Regions from separate parts of the Lysinibacillus sp. FSL W8-0992 genome, predicted to be linked through region 1. Evidence: riboswitches for the same ligand, from Rfam matches in the RefSeq annotation. Region 1 holds a riboswitch; the other holds the start of a gene.

Region 1 (7,902 bases):
TAAAAACAACGAGCGATGCTTTATTTGCATTTAGTGAGTTAAATGATATTTATGTAAGTGCTCTGTATCCTGCTTTTGATGGCTATAAAACAATTGCCACAGTAGGTGATAAACCATTTATTCAACGATCACCACAAGGGGATATTATCGTTCTAGCTGATATTGCAGATACGGATTGGCCATTATATCCTTCGTTCCCGTTATTTTTATGGAGTGCGGAACAACAATTATCTGAATCAGTAGGATCTCTTGGCATTTTCGCACCAAATGAGCAACGTTCAGTTGCGTTAGCACAAGGAGATTGGAGTGTCTATTCTCAGGACGATGAATTTTTATCGTCAATCACTAACGGTTTATTAACTGCACCGATGCAGCCAGGTATTTACATGGCTCGCTCAAGTAGTGAAGAAAAACGTCTTATCGTGCAACTACAGGCACCTGAACGTGTGATAGAAGAAGGGACGAGCTATACGCTTGGAGAGCTTCAGCAAAATGGCAAAGAAGAAGTATCAAAGGCTTCATTTGTCCCTTGGTTAATACTCATTATTTTATGTTTGCTTGTAGCAGAGTGGGAGGTGCAACGACGTCGTGGATTTACGAATTGATACGCCATTAGCCTTATTGTTATTAGTGCCATTGTTTATGTACTTTGGGTGGACTTATTGGCAAGAGCGTATGCGCCTGAAAAAAAGTCATCTTGTTGTAATGAGCATTCGTGTAATAGCAATCGGTTGTTTGGTCTTTGCACTCGCAGCGCCCTATATTTTATTACCAGTAAAGGACGAGCAAGTATTATATTTAGTTGACCGTTCTGCTTCGATGAATAACACAGAAGCGGAAATGACTAGTTTTATAGAGGAAAGTTTGAAATCGAAAAAGGATGAACAACTTGCAGGGATTTACTCTTTTTCATCAACTCTCCAAACAGAAGCGATTTTATCGAAATCATTAAAGGAAGTTCCCAAATTTACTGAAGTCAAAGGAACAGACCAAACGAATATTGAGCAAAGTCTTCAACTTGCTACAGGTATTGTCGATCCTAAAAAGGCAACAAGACTTGTTTTACTAACAGATGCCAATGAGACACAAGGGAGCGCACTAGATTTTGCAACGAAGCTAAAGGGCTCCAATATTAGTGTAGATGTCATTCCATTTCATCAAAGTGTGACGAATGATGTGTCGCTAAAAAGCTTTGTCACACCACAAGTAGCTTACGTAGGTGAACAGCAGCAGCTTGTTACGGAAGTAAATGCTACAGCTGCAGGACAAGGTGAACTATTACTGTACGAAAATGACAAACTCATTCATCGCGAGTCTGTAGAACTTGCACAAGGTTCAAATGTTTTCACATATAAACATACGGCAACTGCAGAGGGGCTTGTAAAATATGAGGCACACGTGCAAGTTGGACAAGATGCTATTTTTGAAAATAATAAATTAACAAGTATTACAATGGTGCAAAGTGAGCCACATTTACTCATTGTTAATGGCTACGATACGACATCACCAATTGCTGCAGCGCTAGGGGCGAATTCAATCTCCTATGATGTGATAGATGCAGCAAGCTTACCAAATGAACTTTCTAGCTATTTGCAATATAACGCTATAATTTTTGATAATGTACCTGGACACTTAGTCGGTGAAGCGAAGATGGGCGTTATTGAGCAGGCAGTCAAAAACTTTGGTGTTGGCTTTACAATGGTCGGCGGTGAAAATAGCTTCGGCTTGGGTGGCTATTTTAAAACGCCGATTGAAACATTATTACCTGTTGAGATGGAGATAAAGGGTAAAGAGCAATTGCCATCGCTAGGACTTGTCATCGTACTTGACCGTTCAGGAAGTATGTATGGCTCAAAATTAGAGCTAGCGAAAGAAGCGGCCGCACGATCAGTTGAAATGTTACGCGATGAGGATACGCTTGGGTTTATTGCCTTTGATGATCGACCTTGGGAAATCATTGAAACTGGACCGCTTGGTAATAAAGAGGAAGCAGTCGATACGATTTTATCGGTAACTCCAGGTGGTGGTACGGAAATATATAGTTCACTTGCAGCGGCATATGATAGTTTGGCAGATTTAAAATTGCAGAGGAAGCATATTATTTTATTAACTGATGGACAGTCGCAATCAGGCAATTATGAGGATTTAATTGAAAATGGTAAGGAACAAGGGATTACACTTTCTACAGTGGCGATTGGACAAGATGCAGATGGCAACTTACTACAGTCATTAAGTGAAATGGGTAGTGGTCGTTTCTATGATGTCATTGATGAACAAACAATTCCTTCAATTTTATCACGTGAGACAGCAATGATTTCCCGTACTTATATAGAAGACAATCCATTTTACCCTACAATTTATAATGCAGCTGGATGGAATGCACTCTTTGCAAATGGTGTGCCACAAATGAATGCATATATTGGTACGACAGCGAAGCAGGGAGCTGCTGTGATTGCCGAAAGCGAGAAGGAAGACCCTGTATTGGCTCAATGGCAATATGGACTTGGTAAAACTTTCGCTTTCACATCAGATTCGACAGGGAAATGGGCTGGTGACTGGGCAAGATGGCAAGGATGGGGATCATTTTGGCAAACAATTATTTCGCAAATGCTACCAAGTTATAATGATGTAGCCTATGATGTACGTCTTGATACAGATGGCTCATTTATCATTACGGACCCGACAAATGAAGCTGCCTTTTTAGATATTGTCGCTGTTGATGAATCTGGCGAGGAGCTTGATTTGCAGCTTGAAACGATTTCTGCTTCGCAAGTACGTGCAGTTGTCCAAGCTAAACCAGGGTTGATTTTTTTCCGTATTGCTGACGAAGAACAGGCGATTTACCAGGCTGGACTAAGCGTACCGTACAGTGCAGAATATGAATTACGTCCTGTGAATGATACACTTGTCGAGCAACTAACGAAGCAAACTGGTGGCTCTGTCTTGAAAGAACCGCAAGATGTGTTCCGTAAGTTCACTAACAAAGGAGCAGAGCGCCAAAATATTGCAACATGGTTATTATTAACGGGGATGCTATTATTCTTCGTAGATATTACGATTCGACGCTTTGGCTGGAGCTTCATAACAAGGCATAAACAAAAAGAAAAGTCTGTAGAAGAAGCAACTGTACAGTCGGAAGACACGAACGTTGCACAGTTATTAAAAGGGATGAAAAAACGCTCTTAATTTAAAAAACGATGGCACATTGCTAAAAGCGTGTGCTATCGTTTTTTTTATAAACATAGCTACTTCGTAATAAGAAGATGCGATGCGGTTTTCTTTAGACTGCTAGCAATCATAATACCAAGAAATGCCCCAATTAAACTAGATGTAAAAAATGCAGGCATAAAAAATAATGCTCCTACGGACGTTCCCATTAATAACTGCGCATATGGTACAGCGACTAATGAGGCAAGGATACCAGTGCCAAATACTTCACCTACACCAGCTAGCCAGTTGTTGCGACTGTATTTATAAGCAAAGGCTGCACATGCCGCACCGATGACGCTACCAGGAATCGCTAAAAGAGAGCCTGTGCCTGTTAAGATACGAATCAATGATGTAACTATAGCAACGACGATGGAAGGCATAGGACCTAATAGAATGGCACAGATGACGTTGATCGCATGTTGTACAGGATAAGCACGTGCAATGCCAGTTGGAATGGAGACAAAAATAGAGCCTGCTACTGCAATAGCTACTAATAAAGCCATCGTAGTTAGTTTTCGAATAGACATGATAGATACTCCTTTTAGTTTTGTGCGATGAATCGCCGAAAGAACCCAGTGAACCGCCGGTAAAATGTGAGAAATCGCCGATAGAACTTCCGAAATCGCCGATTAAACCGGACAAATCGCCGGTAGACCTCGCAAAATCGCCGATAGCACTGTCTAATGAATACAAAAAAGCCGCTTCCTTGTCACGAAAGGAAGCGGCCTTGCATTTTAAATTACACGAAAGCAAGCGTCGCCACTTCCCTCCGCTAGTGTGAACTAGATCAGGTTCAAAGGGTCCGTATATGAGCATATACGTCTCAGCCTTGTAAAGACTCCCCTAGTGGTGTTAAACGATTTAATTTTTCGATAATAAATGTACCATATTACAAATAATTGTCAATGGACTAATTTATATCAGGCTGCATAAGATGCGGCGCCTTTTTCAATGTCCAAATAAGCGCTAGTAAGAAGCATGTCATTAAAATAATTGCCCCAAATATATACGGACTGTTCATATTCCAATCGAATAAAAGACCCGCAAGTGCAGGACCAATCATATTTCCAAGGCTCATATAGGCATTGGTAAGTCCAGCGGCTAAACCTTGTTCATTGCCAGCAAGTTTAGAAATCAGTGTGTTGACGGCTGGGCGAATCAGTGTTGTTGCCGTTGAGAAAATCGTTGCGACAACTAAAATAAGTGCGAAGCCAGAAACAAATAATATTAGGAAAATAGCTACAGCAGCAATAAATAAATTGACTAATACAACTTTCATTTCCCCATAGCGTTTAAAGAGTGGTGTTATGATGAACATTTGCACAACAACACCAAATGCGCCACCGACAGTTAAAATGATCGCAATATCGGTAGGTGTGTAGTTAAATTTGTCTGTCACAAATAATGATAATGTCGTTTGGAAATTGGCGATGCCGAACGAGAACACTAGCATAATAACCAACATAACAAAGTATGGCATTTGGACTGAACGTGCCATCTGCCTCACGAGATTGTCTTGCTTTTGTGCTTTCTGAGCTGCACTTGGTTTTGTAGAAGGTAATAACAACAATGAAAGGATAGAGGCAATAATAGCAGCTCCTCCGGCCATAAAAAATGGGAAATGCAAACTAACTTTAGATAGGAATCCACCAATACCTGGTCCAATCATAAAACCAAGAGACATAGCGGCACCTAACATGCCCATTCCTTTACCTCGTTCTTCATACGTTGTGATATCTGCTACAAACGCCATAATTGGAGGTGCTACAAAGGCAGAACCTAAACCTCCTAAGAATCGAGCAACAAAAAGCATCCATACGTCTGTAGATAGCCCGAACGAAATTTGCCCAATACCAGTTACAATCAGACCAAAAATAATCAAATTTTTTCGACCATATCGATCCGAAAGATTCCCAGCAATTGGAGAAAAAATGAATTGTGCAAAGGCGAACGTTGCAATTAACATGCCAAGAACTTGTCCTGCTGCACCAAATATATGTAAGTACTTTGGCATAACAGGAATAATAATTCCGATACTCCCCATTGCGATAAACATATTAAACATTAAAATATACAAAGCCGCCTTGTTAGACTTCTGCTGGGTCATCGAATACCCCCCTTTTTTCTATTGAAACATTACTCCAGTCTATCATAAAGAAATATTGCTTGGCTATTGGATTATAGTCGTAGATGAATGACCTGGTGATTGGAACAGAGATATTGTTTTTTCCTATGAATAATACCGCTGATTTCCGCTACGGTCGGTCGCTTTCTGCGGGTATACTGTAAGCTGCAACCCTCGCTGGCGCGCGGCCTTTTGCGGCTTACGTGTTGTGCGTTCCCGCAGGAGTCGCCGCCCTCCGCTCCAATTAACTGAACATATCGGAAGTGAAATTCTCTATTAGAACTATCAAAAGAAAAAATGACAAAAGACACCAAGTATTTGAACTTTTGATGCCTTTTGTCGACTCTTTGAGAGAGAAAAATATTGTTTTTTCTCTTTAGTATTTATCGAATACTCATTTTAAATTCTAAAAACAATTCATTGTATTTGCCTAAATATTCTGGACCAAGGTTTTTATATACTTCTAATTTTTTGCGTTGCTCCTCGGAAGGGTAGAAGCGCTCATCAGTTACAACTTCTTTATCCATTAAGTTCATCGCTGCAATATTAGGTGTAGAATAGCCTACATAATCAGCATTTTGAGCACCAGATTCCGCTTTCAACATAAAGTTAATAAAAGCATGTGCACCATCAACATTTTTTGAAGTTTTCGGGATAACCATATTGTCAAACCATAAGTTTGAGCCTTCTTCTGGAACAGCAAAGTCTAAGTCTTCATTTTCAAATAACATATCTGCTGCTTGACCAGACCATGTGAGAGCGACAGCCGCTTCGTTATTAATCATTAAAGGTGTAATTTCATCACCGATGATTGCTTTAACGTTTGGTGCGAGTGTAATTAGTTTATTTGTAGCCTGACGTAACTCATGGTCATCTAACGAGTTAAGGGAATGACCAAGACTATTTAAGCCCATGCCAATAACTTCACGTGCACCATCTACTAAAAAGACTTTACGTTTTAACGATGGGTCCCATAAATCTTCCCAAGAAGAGAAATCTAAGTCACCGACCAAATCTGGATTATAGACAATACCTACTGTGCCCCAGAAATAAGGAACAGAGTATTCATTGTTATCATCAAATGGTAAATCGAGAAAATACGGATCGATATTTTTAAAATTAGGTATTTTCGTTTTATCTAACGGAAGTAGTAAGTTTTCTTCCTTCATTTTTTCAATCATATATTCAGACGGCACTGCAATATCGTAAGCCGTACCACCTTGTTTAATTTTCGTCATCATTGCCTCATTGGAGTCAAATGTTTCGTAAATAACATGGATACCCGTTTCTTTTTCGAATTGCTTTAGCAAATCAGGGTCGATATATTCTCCCCAGTTAAAAATCGTTAATGTATCTTTACCACTTTTACCACCGTTCGCACTCATTGCGTCAGCAGCGTACATTAAAAGGGCGGAAACGACAAGAATAGCGATAGTAGCTTGAATTAAAGATTTCATTGTTGTCCCCCCGTTCTTTTACTTGTACGGCTTGTAAAGAAATAATAGCCGACTACAACTAATATAGTTACGAAGAATACTAAACCAGAAATTGCGTTAACCGTTAAAGAAATACCTGCACGAGCCATCGAGTAAATTTCAACAGATAATGTACTAAAGCCATTTCCTGTTACGAAAAATGTTACGGCAAAGTCATCCAATGAATAAGTTAAAGCGAGAAAGAAACCTGCAAAAATACCAGGTTGGATATACGGTAAAATAACGCGCATCATGACATCTTTTTTTGAAGCGCCAAGATCTAAAGCTGCATCAATTAACGACTTATTCATCTCTAGCAATTTCGGTAAAACCATAAGTACTACAATAGGAACACTAAACGCTACATGGGCTAATAATACCGAAGCAAAGCCTAGTTTAATGCCAACCATTGTAAATAATATTAAAAAGCTTGCGCCGATAATAACATCTGGACTAACGATTAACACATTATTTAAAGAAAGTAGGGTATTGCGCATTTTCGAATCTTTTACCGTAACAATACCAATTGCTCCTAATGTGCCAATAATTGTCGAGATAAGGGCAGAAAGCAGTGCAACAATTACCGTATTAATTAAAATAACGAGTAGTCTTGAATCCTCGAAAACTGCCTTGTAATGGTCCAATGTAAAGGATTGGAAGTTAGTCATGGAATCCCCACTATTGAATGAGTAAAAGACTAAGTAAAATATAGGTGCATACAGGACGATAAAAACAATCGCTAAATACACTTTTGCAGATGTTGAGAGTTTGCTCATCGTACGCGACCTCCTTTATCCTTTTGACCTGTAATAAGCATAATAATCACCATGAATAAAATTAAAAATACGGCAATCGTTGAACCCATGCCCCAGTTTTGCGTCACAAGGAATTGCTGTTCAATTGCTGTACCCAGAGTAATGACACGATTCCCTGCAATTAAGCGAGTAATCATGAATAGTGATAAAGCTGGAATAAATACAACTTGAATCCCTGATTTAACGCCATCCATCGTCAATGGTAATACGACGCGACGGAACGTTGTAAAAGCAGATGCACCTAGGTCGCGGGCTGCGTATATAAGCGTTGGATTTA
Region 2 (7,902 bases), 2.4 Mb from region 1:
GTGCTATTTACTTCAGGTGGTACCGAATCAAATAACACAGCAATTATTGGTTTAGCACGTGGCAACACACATAAGGGTAAACATATTTTAACTACGGAAATAGAGCATCCTTCTGTGTTAGAATCAGTCAAACAGCTTGAAAAAGAAGGCTTTGAAATAGAGTATTTACATGTAAATGCACAAGGTGTAATTTCATTAGACGAGCTAAAGGCAAAAATACGCAAAGATACGATTTTAGTTAGTATGATGCATGTAAATAATGAAATGGGTGCTATTCAACCTGTTTTTGAAGCTGCTACAATCGTCCATGCAGAAAGTCGAGCGGCATTCCATATCGATGCAGTGCAAAGCTTTGGAAAATTACCTTTAGCATTTAACGGTGAGGAAGGTCCTGATTGTATTACAATCTCTGGACATAAAATTCATGGATTTAAAGGCTCAGGTGTCTTAGCATTCCGAAAAAAAATGCAATGGCAGCCATATGCTTTAGGCGGTGGACAGGAATTTGGTTTACGTAGTGGCACAGTTGCTGTTCCGCAAGCAGTAGCACTGTCGAAAGCAGCTCGTATTGCAGTAGAAACAATGAATGAACGCGCGGAAAAATACCGTAAATGGCAGCAGCAAATCCGTGCTGAGCTAGAGCAATTTGGTGACGTTGTCCATATTTTATCTACCCCAGAAAGTGCAGCTCATATTTTATCATTTAGTGTTCGTGATTTAAAAGGTGAGGTAATTATTAATGCCTTACAAAAATATGGTGTCATTGTTTCTACATCAAGTGCTTGTTCGTCAAAGCAAACAAAAACGAGCCATGTTGTAGAAGCATTAAATATTGATGAACATTTTAAAAAAGGTGTGATTCGTGTGAGTTTTGGCGCACATGTAACATCTGAAGACATAGCACAATTTATACTAGCTATCAAAAAAGTATTGATGGAACTAAAAGGAGAACTTTTATTATGATTTGGAAAGAAATATTAATTCGTTATGGCGAACTATCGACAAAAGGACGCAACAAAATGGATTTTATCCGTCGTTTACGTGAGAATATTCGCTATGCGTTTGCAGATTTAGGGCATTTACACATTCGTACAGAACGTGATCGTATGTTTATCGCCATTCAAGATGAGGCACAAATGAATGTTTTAGTAGAAGGATTACCGAAAATTTTTGGGATTCAATCATTTAGTCCTGTTGCTGCTTGTGACAAAGATATGGATGCCATGAAACAGCTTGCAATTACGATTATGGATACATTTAAACATGAACAATTAACTTTTAAAGTTGAAGTTAAACGTACAGATAAAACATTCCCATTAGATTCTCACGGTATTCAGCGTGAAATTGGCGCTCATGTTTTACCTCAATATCAAAATTTATCTGTAAAAGTGAAACATCCAGATGTAGAGCTACGCGTGGAAGTGCGCCACGATTCAACTTATATGATGGCGCAAGTTATTCCTGGCGCAGGTGGTATGCCTGTTGGTTCTAACGGAAAATCATTATTAATGCTTTCAGGTGGGATTGATAGTCCTGTTGCAGGCTACTTAATGATGAAACGTGGTGTGCGTTTAGAGGCAATTCATTTCTTTAGCCCACCATATACAAGTCAAAATTCATTAGAAAAAGTAAAAGTGTTAGCAAATGAGCTAACAAAATTCGGCGCAAGTATTCGATTACATGTTATTCCGTTTACAGAAATCCAAGTGCTTATTAAAGAAAAAGTGCCATCTAATGTGTCTATGACTACAACACGTCGTATGATGTTAAAAGTTGCAGATAAAGTACGTGAAGAAATTAACGCACTTGCCATAGTAACAGGTGAAAGTCTTGGACAAGTAGCAAGTCAGACGCTTGAAAGTTTGACTGCTATTAACGCTGTAACGAATACACCGATTTTACGTCCGCTTATATCGAATGATAAATTAGACATTATTGAAATTGCGGAGAAAATCGGCACATATGAAACGTCGATACAGCCATTTGAAGATTGCTGTACAATTTTCACACCTGCTAGTCCGAAAACGAAACCAAAGCTTGAAAAAGTAGAGCATTATGAAAGCTTTTCTGATTTCGATGACCTAATTGAACGTGCTGTGACCAACCGTGAAGTTTACATTTTCCCGAAAAAAGAGCAGCCAACAGATAAATTTGCAGATCTTTTATAAAAAAATTACGGGCGTAACAAATAAATTTATCGTTGTTTTGCATTTATTTAAAAACGCCATTTAATAAGAAGGAAACCGTCTCAAAATCGTATTTGGGACGGTTCTTTTTTTAATTTTCTAGTCAATTTCCTTTAGAGTTACATTTTACCTTTATTTTTTTTGTATTAAAAAACAAATATCGCACATTCTATAATCACAAGGAGGTGAGACAGACATGACAAACAACAATGGTAGTTCAAACAAGCTTGCAGTACCTGGTGTACAACAAGCACTTGATCAAATGAAATACGAAATTGCACAAGAATTTGGTGTTCAATTAGGAGCTGATGCTTCAGCTCGTGCTAACGGTTCCGTTGGTGGTGAAATCACTAAACGTCTTGTACAAATGGCAGAATCTCAATTAAAAGGTATGCCAAAAAACCAATAATTGCAGAATAAGCAATTATAAACTTAAAACCAGTGACCGTAAAAGGCACTGGTTTTAGTTTGTTTAAATTTAGTTTTTTTATGCCAGACGATTACATGCATACATATAACAAAGCTATAAATACAATGATTTGAAAGTTGAAGCGCTTTTTTGAATGTCATTACTTTCGCAAATAGCGGAAATAACAGCGACACCATCTGCACCTGCTTTAATAACAGCAGATGCATTCAGGCAGTCAATACCACCAATTGCGACTATCGGCAACAGCGGATAAATGCTATGTGCTTGATGTAAAAATTCTGTTCCACAAGGTGGTTTGGCATCGTTTTTAGATGTGGTTGCATAAATAGGACCAATACCTATATAATCTGCTCCATATTTTAAAGCAACTTGCAATTCAGAAGCTGTATGGACAGAAACACCAAGGATCATTTGTCCAATTTTTTGTCGTACTAGTGAGACGGGATAATCATCTTGACCTATGTGAATACCATCTGCATTAAGCTTAAGGGCAAGGTCGATATCATCATTGACGATAAAGGGAACGTTATATTTCCTGCATAGATTTTGGCATTGACGTGCAAAATGCTCGTAGTGCTCATTCGTCAATGCATGTTGTCCTTTTTCACGAAATTGAAACATCGTAATACCTGCTTGCAATGCTGCCTCAAGTATTTCTAAAGGTTGTCTATTTTTCACATTCGCTGTGCCCATTATAAAATAAAGCTGTAAGTCACTCCTTTTCATGTATGGTCACCTCGCAAGTATCATGAAATTTTTTGTAAGCAAAATGATTCGTTGGTCCATTGCCATTTCCAATCGATAAATCATGGCTAATAGCTAATTGAATAAATTTTTTCGCTTCAATAATTGCTTGTTTTAAAGGTATTTTTTGACCAATAAAAGCGGTTAATGCAGCAGAAAATGTACATCCCGTTCCATGCGTGTTTTTCGTTGCAATTCGAGTAGATTGCATTGAAAATGATTCGCCATCTTCAAAAAATACATAATCTGTTGCAAAATGATCGTCATGTAAATGTCCGCCTTTGATAATGACACATTGAACACCTAATTTTAATAATGATTGAGCAGCTTGCTGAATGTCTGATAAATTGTTTATTTTTCTAGCAGTAAGTGTCTCTGCTTCTGGAATATTAGGCGTTACGATTGTAGCAAGAGGTAATAAATCTTTTTTTAATGCCTCAACTGCTTCTTGTTGTAATAAGTTTTCGCCACCTTTGGCAATCATTACAGGATCAACGATAAGCGGAATATTTAAATTAGACAGAGCTCGTGCAATTGTATGAATAATATCTGAAGAAAAAAGCATTCCTGTTTTTATTGCACTAATTGAAAAATCATCCAGTAGTGAATGAAGTTGTTTATTTACAAAAGCTTGTTCAATTGGAAGTACACCGTTCACTCCTAATGTGTTTTGTGCTGTTAAAGCAGTTATAACGGATGTCCCGAATACTTCTAATTCCTGAAATGTTTTTAAATCAGCTTGGATACCAGCTCCACCACCGCTATCTGAGCCAGCTATTGTTGTTACAATATGCATTATTTTTCACCGTCCTTCGATAAACGGTGTAATTCATTTAAGACCGAAACTGCAAAATCACCGTTATATGGCGCGGATGAAGCGGCATGTTCAGCAACTTTTTTATAGCACGTTAATGTATTGCACAACTGAGAAAATGGCTCATTACCTGCAATATAAGCTGCACAGCAAATGGCACTTAACAAACAACCAGTTCCTGTAACTTCTGTCATTCGAGCATGTCCACCAATAATCCATTGGGAGTGCTCTCCGTCAGTTATAAAATCTTTTTCACCAGTTACAATAACAATACAATTATATTTTTTAGAAATTTCTTTTGCTTTATCTTCAACAGAAATTGAACCGCTACCACTATCTACTCCTTTTTGTTGCCAATGAACATTAGCAATAGCGGCAAGCTCACCGATATTACAACGAATAACAGCAAAATGAACGGCTTCTAATAATTGCTGTATCGCTTGTTTACGTAAATTTGTTGCTCCAACACCAACTGGGTCCAAAATAATCGGTACACCTAGCGCATTTGCCTTTTTTCCAGCAAGTAACATCGATTCTTTTGTACGGGTAGTAAGCGTGCCAATATTAATCAATAAGGCTGATGCAATCGATACCATCTCCTCAACTTCCAGAGATTCATCTGCCATTACAGGCGAAGCACCAATTGCTAATAAGCCGTTTGCTTGAAAATTTGCCACAACATAATTTGTAATACAATGAATGAGTGGTTGTTTTTTACGAATAGTTTGAAAAATCATCGTAGTCCTCCTTTTTTTGGACGGACGTAAGCATGCAAAAAAGCTCTTTTTTTCGTGCGAAATATACACGTAAAAAGAGCCTATCATCAATAATAAGATGTGTGTTGCTCCCTACGTCAGTATTAACTAACAGGTTCAAAGGGTCAGGTTTTACCTTCTCAACTCGTTATGAGTCCCCCCGCAATCATGAAGTTTTTAGTTGTCCAAAATGTAACATACCTATCCACAGTATTCAATAGCATTTTATCATTATCTGGAAAGCAGTGACTGATGCCATATAATAAACCATGATAATTGTCATGACTTTCTTAAAATAAGGTTCATCCATTGAAAATAATAAAAAATGAGTTTTATAATAAACCTAGCAATAAGGAGGCAGTTATTATGAAAAGACAGGATTTAATCGCACCAGAATGGTATAACATTGTTGAGGAGATTGAGAAATATGCTCAGGACCCAACTAAAAATGCATTAATTGTTTATAATAATCATGAAGAAATTCAACATATTACATATGCAACTTTACTTGAAAAAGCAAATCAGGCGGCCCATGTATTTACTTCGCAGGGACTAACAAAAGGCGATGTGCTTTTAGTTATGGTTCCAAGATCTGTCGAGGCATATATCGTCTACATAGCGGCATTAAAAGCGGGCTTAACGATTATCCCTAGTTCGGAAATGTTGCGTACAAAGGATATTGAATACCGAATTACACATGCAAATGCAAAAGGAATAATTGCCTACGAGCCATATATTGAGCAATTTGACGAAGTAAAAAACTTAAAGGGTATTTTGCAATATGTTATTGGTCATGCTCATACACCATGGCAACCGTTGCTTGAAAAAATGGAGGAGCATCCTACAGACTATACGAATCCTACACCGACAAAAAGTACTGACAATGCTTTTTTAGCCTATACAAGTGGAACAACTGGCAATCCTAAGGCGGCTGTTCATACACATAGCTGGGGTTACGCTCATTTACGGACAACGGCACCGAATTGGTTAGGTGTTCAAGAAAATGATATAGTATGGGCTACTGCGGCGCCCGGTTGGCAAAAATGGATTTGGAGTCCATTCCTAGCAACTTTAGGAAGTGGTGCTACGGCATTTGTTTATAAAGGCAAATTTGATGCGTCAACTTATTTGTCATTGCTTGAAAAATTTAAAGTAAATGTATTATGTTGTACACCGACAGAGTATCGTTTTATGGCAGCACTCAATAATTTACAGGACTATAATTTAAGCGAAATTCGCCAAGCTGTATCAGCGGGTGAACCACTGAATAGTGAAGTAGTAAAAGTGTTCTCTGAAACGTTTGATATACAGGTTCGAGATGGTTACGGGCAAACGGAAAATACATTACTTGTTGGGACAATGGTTGGCATGGAAGCGCGCGTCGGCTCAATGGGTAAACCGACACCAGGAAATACAGTAGAAATAATCGATGACCTAGGACATCCTGTGTCGGAAGGTGTTGTTGGGGATATAGCAGTGCATCGAGAAACACCTGCACTCTTTAAAAAATATTTCCAAGATCCTGAACGCACAAACCTACAATTCCGCGGAGAATGGTATATAACAGGCGACCGTGCATATAAAGATGCTGATGGCTATTTTTGGTTTGAGGGCCGCGGAGATGATGTCATTATTTCTTCAGGCTATACAATAGGACCATTTGAAGTAGAAGATGCATTAATGAAACATCCTACAGTAAAGGAAGCGGCTGTTGTTGCTAGTCCAGATGAAGTAAGAGGAAATATTGTTAAGGCATTTATAGTCCTTCGTGAAAATGAGACTGGGGATGATACACTTATTAAAAAGTTACAAAACCATGTGAAATTATTGACTGCACCTTATAAATATCCACGTGCGATTGAATTTGTAGAAGTGTTACCTAAGACTGCCTCTGGTAAAATCCGTCGTGTCGAATTACGACAACAAGAAAAAGCGCATTACACACATCAATAAATATTTCCTAGGAAATAAAGTCGGAAAATCAAAGTTCATGTTTTTTTATGAACTTTTGATTTTTTGTTGTAGCCCCATTTATTTATAGTAAAATAATAAACAACAGAACATTTTTACATAAAAATTACTTAAAAGTGAAACGTTTTGGACATTTAGACGTATAACGTGATGAGGAGGCGTTTGTATGAATGTGAAAAGGTGGATAGCTTTGGCTATTGCAGCTGTGTTGTTAGTATTTTCATTAGGGATTAATACGATTTTTGCCATATTTAAATCAGACTTTTTTAGTAATTTTGACAGCATTGTCGCTGGAAATAATTTAAATGTTTATGAAACGGTTATTGAGGGTGAAGATTATAGTAAGCGTATTGCCTATTTAAAAGTTGATGGAACGATTCAAGATGTTGGATCGAACACATTATGGCAAACCGTTGCTTATGATCACCAGTTTTTCTTAAATCAGTTGGACAATATTTTATATGATGATTCAGTACAAGGTATTGTTCTTAGTGTTAATTCACCAGGTGGTGGTGTAAAGGAATCGGCAGAGATTTATAAAAAACTGTTGCAAATTAAAGAGGAACGTCAAATTCCAATTTATGTGTCAATGGATTCGATGGCAGCATCAGGTGGCTATTACATTTCAGCACCAGCAGATAAAATTTATGCACACCGTGATACGATAACAGGTTCAATTGGTGTCATTATGCAATCTATTAATTATCAGGAACTTGCAGAAAAAGTTGGCGTGAAATTTGAGACGTTTAAATCTGGGCAACATAAAGACATGCTGAGTCCAACGCGTGAAATTACAGCAGAAGAACGCGCTATGATGCAAGATATGATTAACGAATCATATGAAGAGTTCGTTGATATTGTTGAACAAGGACGTAATATGTCTGAAGCTGACGTGAAAAAAGTGGCAGATGGTCGAATTCTTGGTGGAACAAAGGCACTTGAAGCAGGCTTAATCGATGAAATTGGCGACGAGCAAGCAGCTATTGCAGCTTTACGTCAAGA

Evidence for each region. A riboswitch is a leader RNA that binds a small molecule or an ion and turns the genes downstream of it on or off. The one in region 1 is predicted to bind thiamine pyrophosphate.
Region 2: linked by a shared signal. The riboswitch ahead of thiM (hydroxyethylthiazole kinase) and the one ahead of thiW (energy coupling factor transporter S component ThiW) in region 1 are both predicted to bind thiamine pyrophosphate.

Annotation. Positions count from the first base shown of each region.
Region 1 covers NZ_JBBOZQ010000001.1:4,397,100-4,405,001, reverse strand. The annotation lists gene NSQ74_RS21950 (vWA domain-containing protein) at 1-605, shown strand, start outside; gene NSQ74_RS21945 (VWA domain-containing protein) at 589-3,186, shown strand; gene thiW (energy coupling factor transporter S component ThiW) at 3,246-3,737, opposite strand; TPP riboswitch at 3,958-4,065, opposite strand; gene NSQ74_RS21935 (MFS transporter) at 4,121-5,317, opposite strand; gene NSQ74_RS21930 (ABC transporter substrate-binding protein) at 5,719-6,792, opposite strand; gene NSQ74_RS21925 (ABC transporter permease) at 6,789-7,586, opposite strand; gene NSQ74_RS21920 (ABC transporter permease) at 7,583-7,902, opposite strand, start outside.
Region 2 covers NZ_JBBOZQ010000001.1:2,010,134-2,018,035, forward strand. The annotation lists gene NSQ74_RS09935 (cysteine desulfurase family protein) at 1-963, shown strand, start outside; gene thiI (tRNA uracil 4-sulfurtransferase ThiI) at 960-2,168, shown strand; gene NSQ74_RS09945 (alpha/beta-type small acid-soluble spore protein) at 2,383-2,595, shown strand; gene thiE (thiamine phosphate synthase) at 2,710-3,342, opposite strand; gene thiD (bifunctional hydroxymethylpyrimidine kinase/phosphomethylpyrimidine kinase) at 3,329-4,156, opposite strand; gene thiM (hydroxyethylthiazole kinase) at 4,156-4,911, opposite strand; TPP riboswitch at 5,003-5,101, opposite strand; gene mbcS (acyl-CoA synthetase MbcS) at 5,296-6,882, shown strand; gene sppA (signal peptide peptidase SppA) at 7,067-7,902, shown strand, end outside.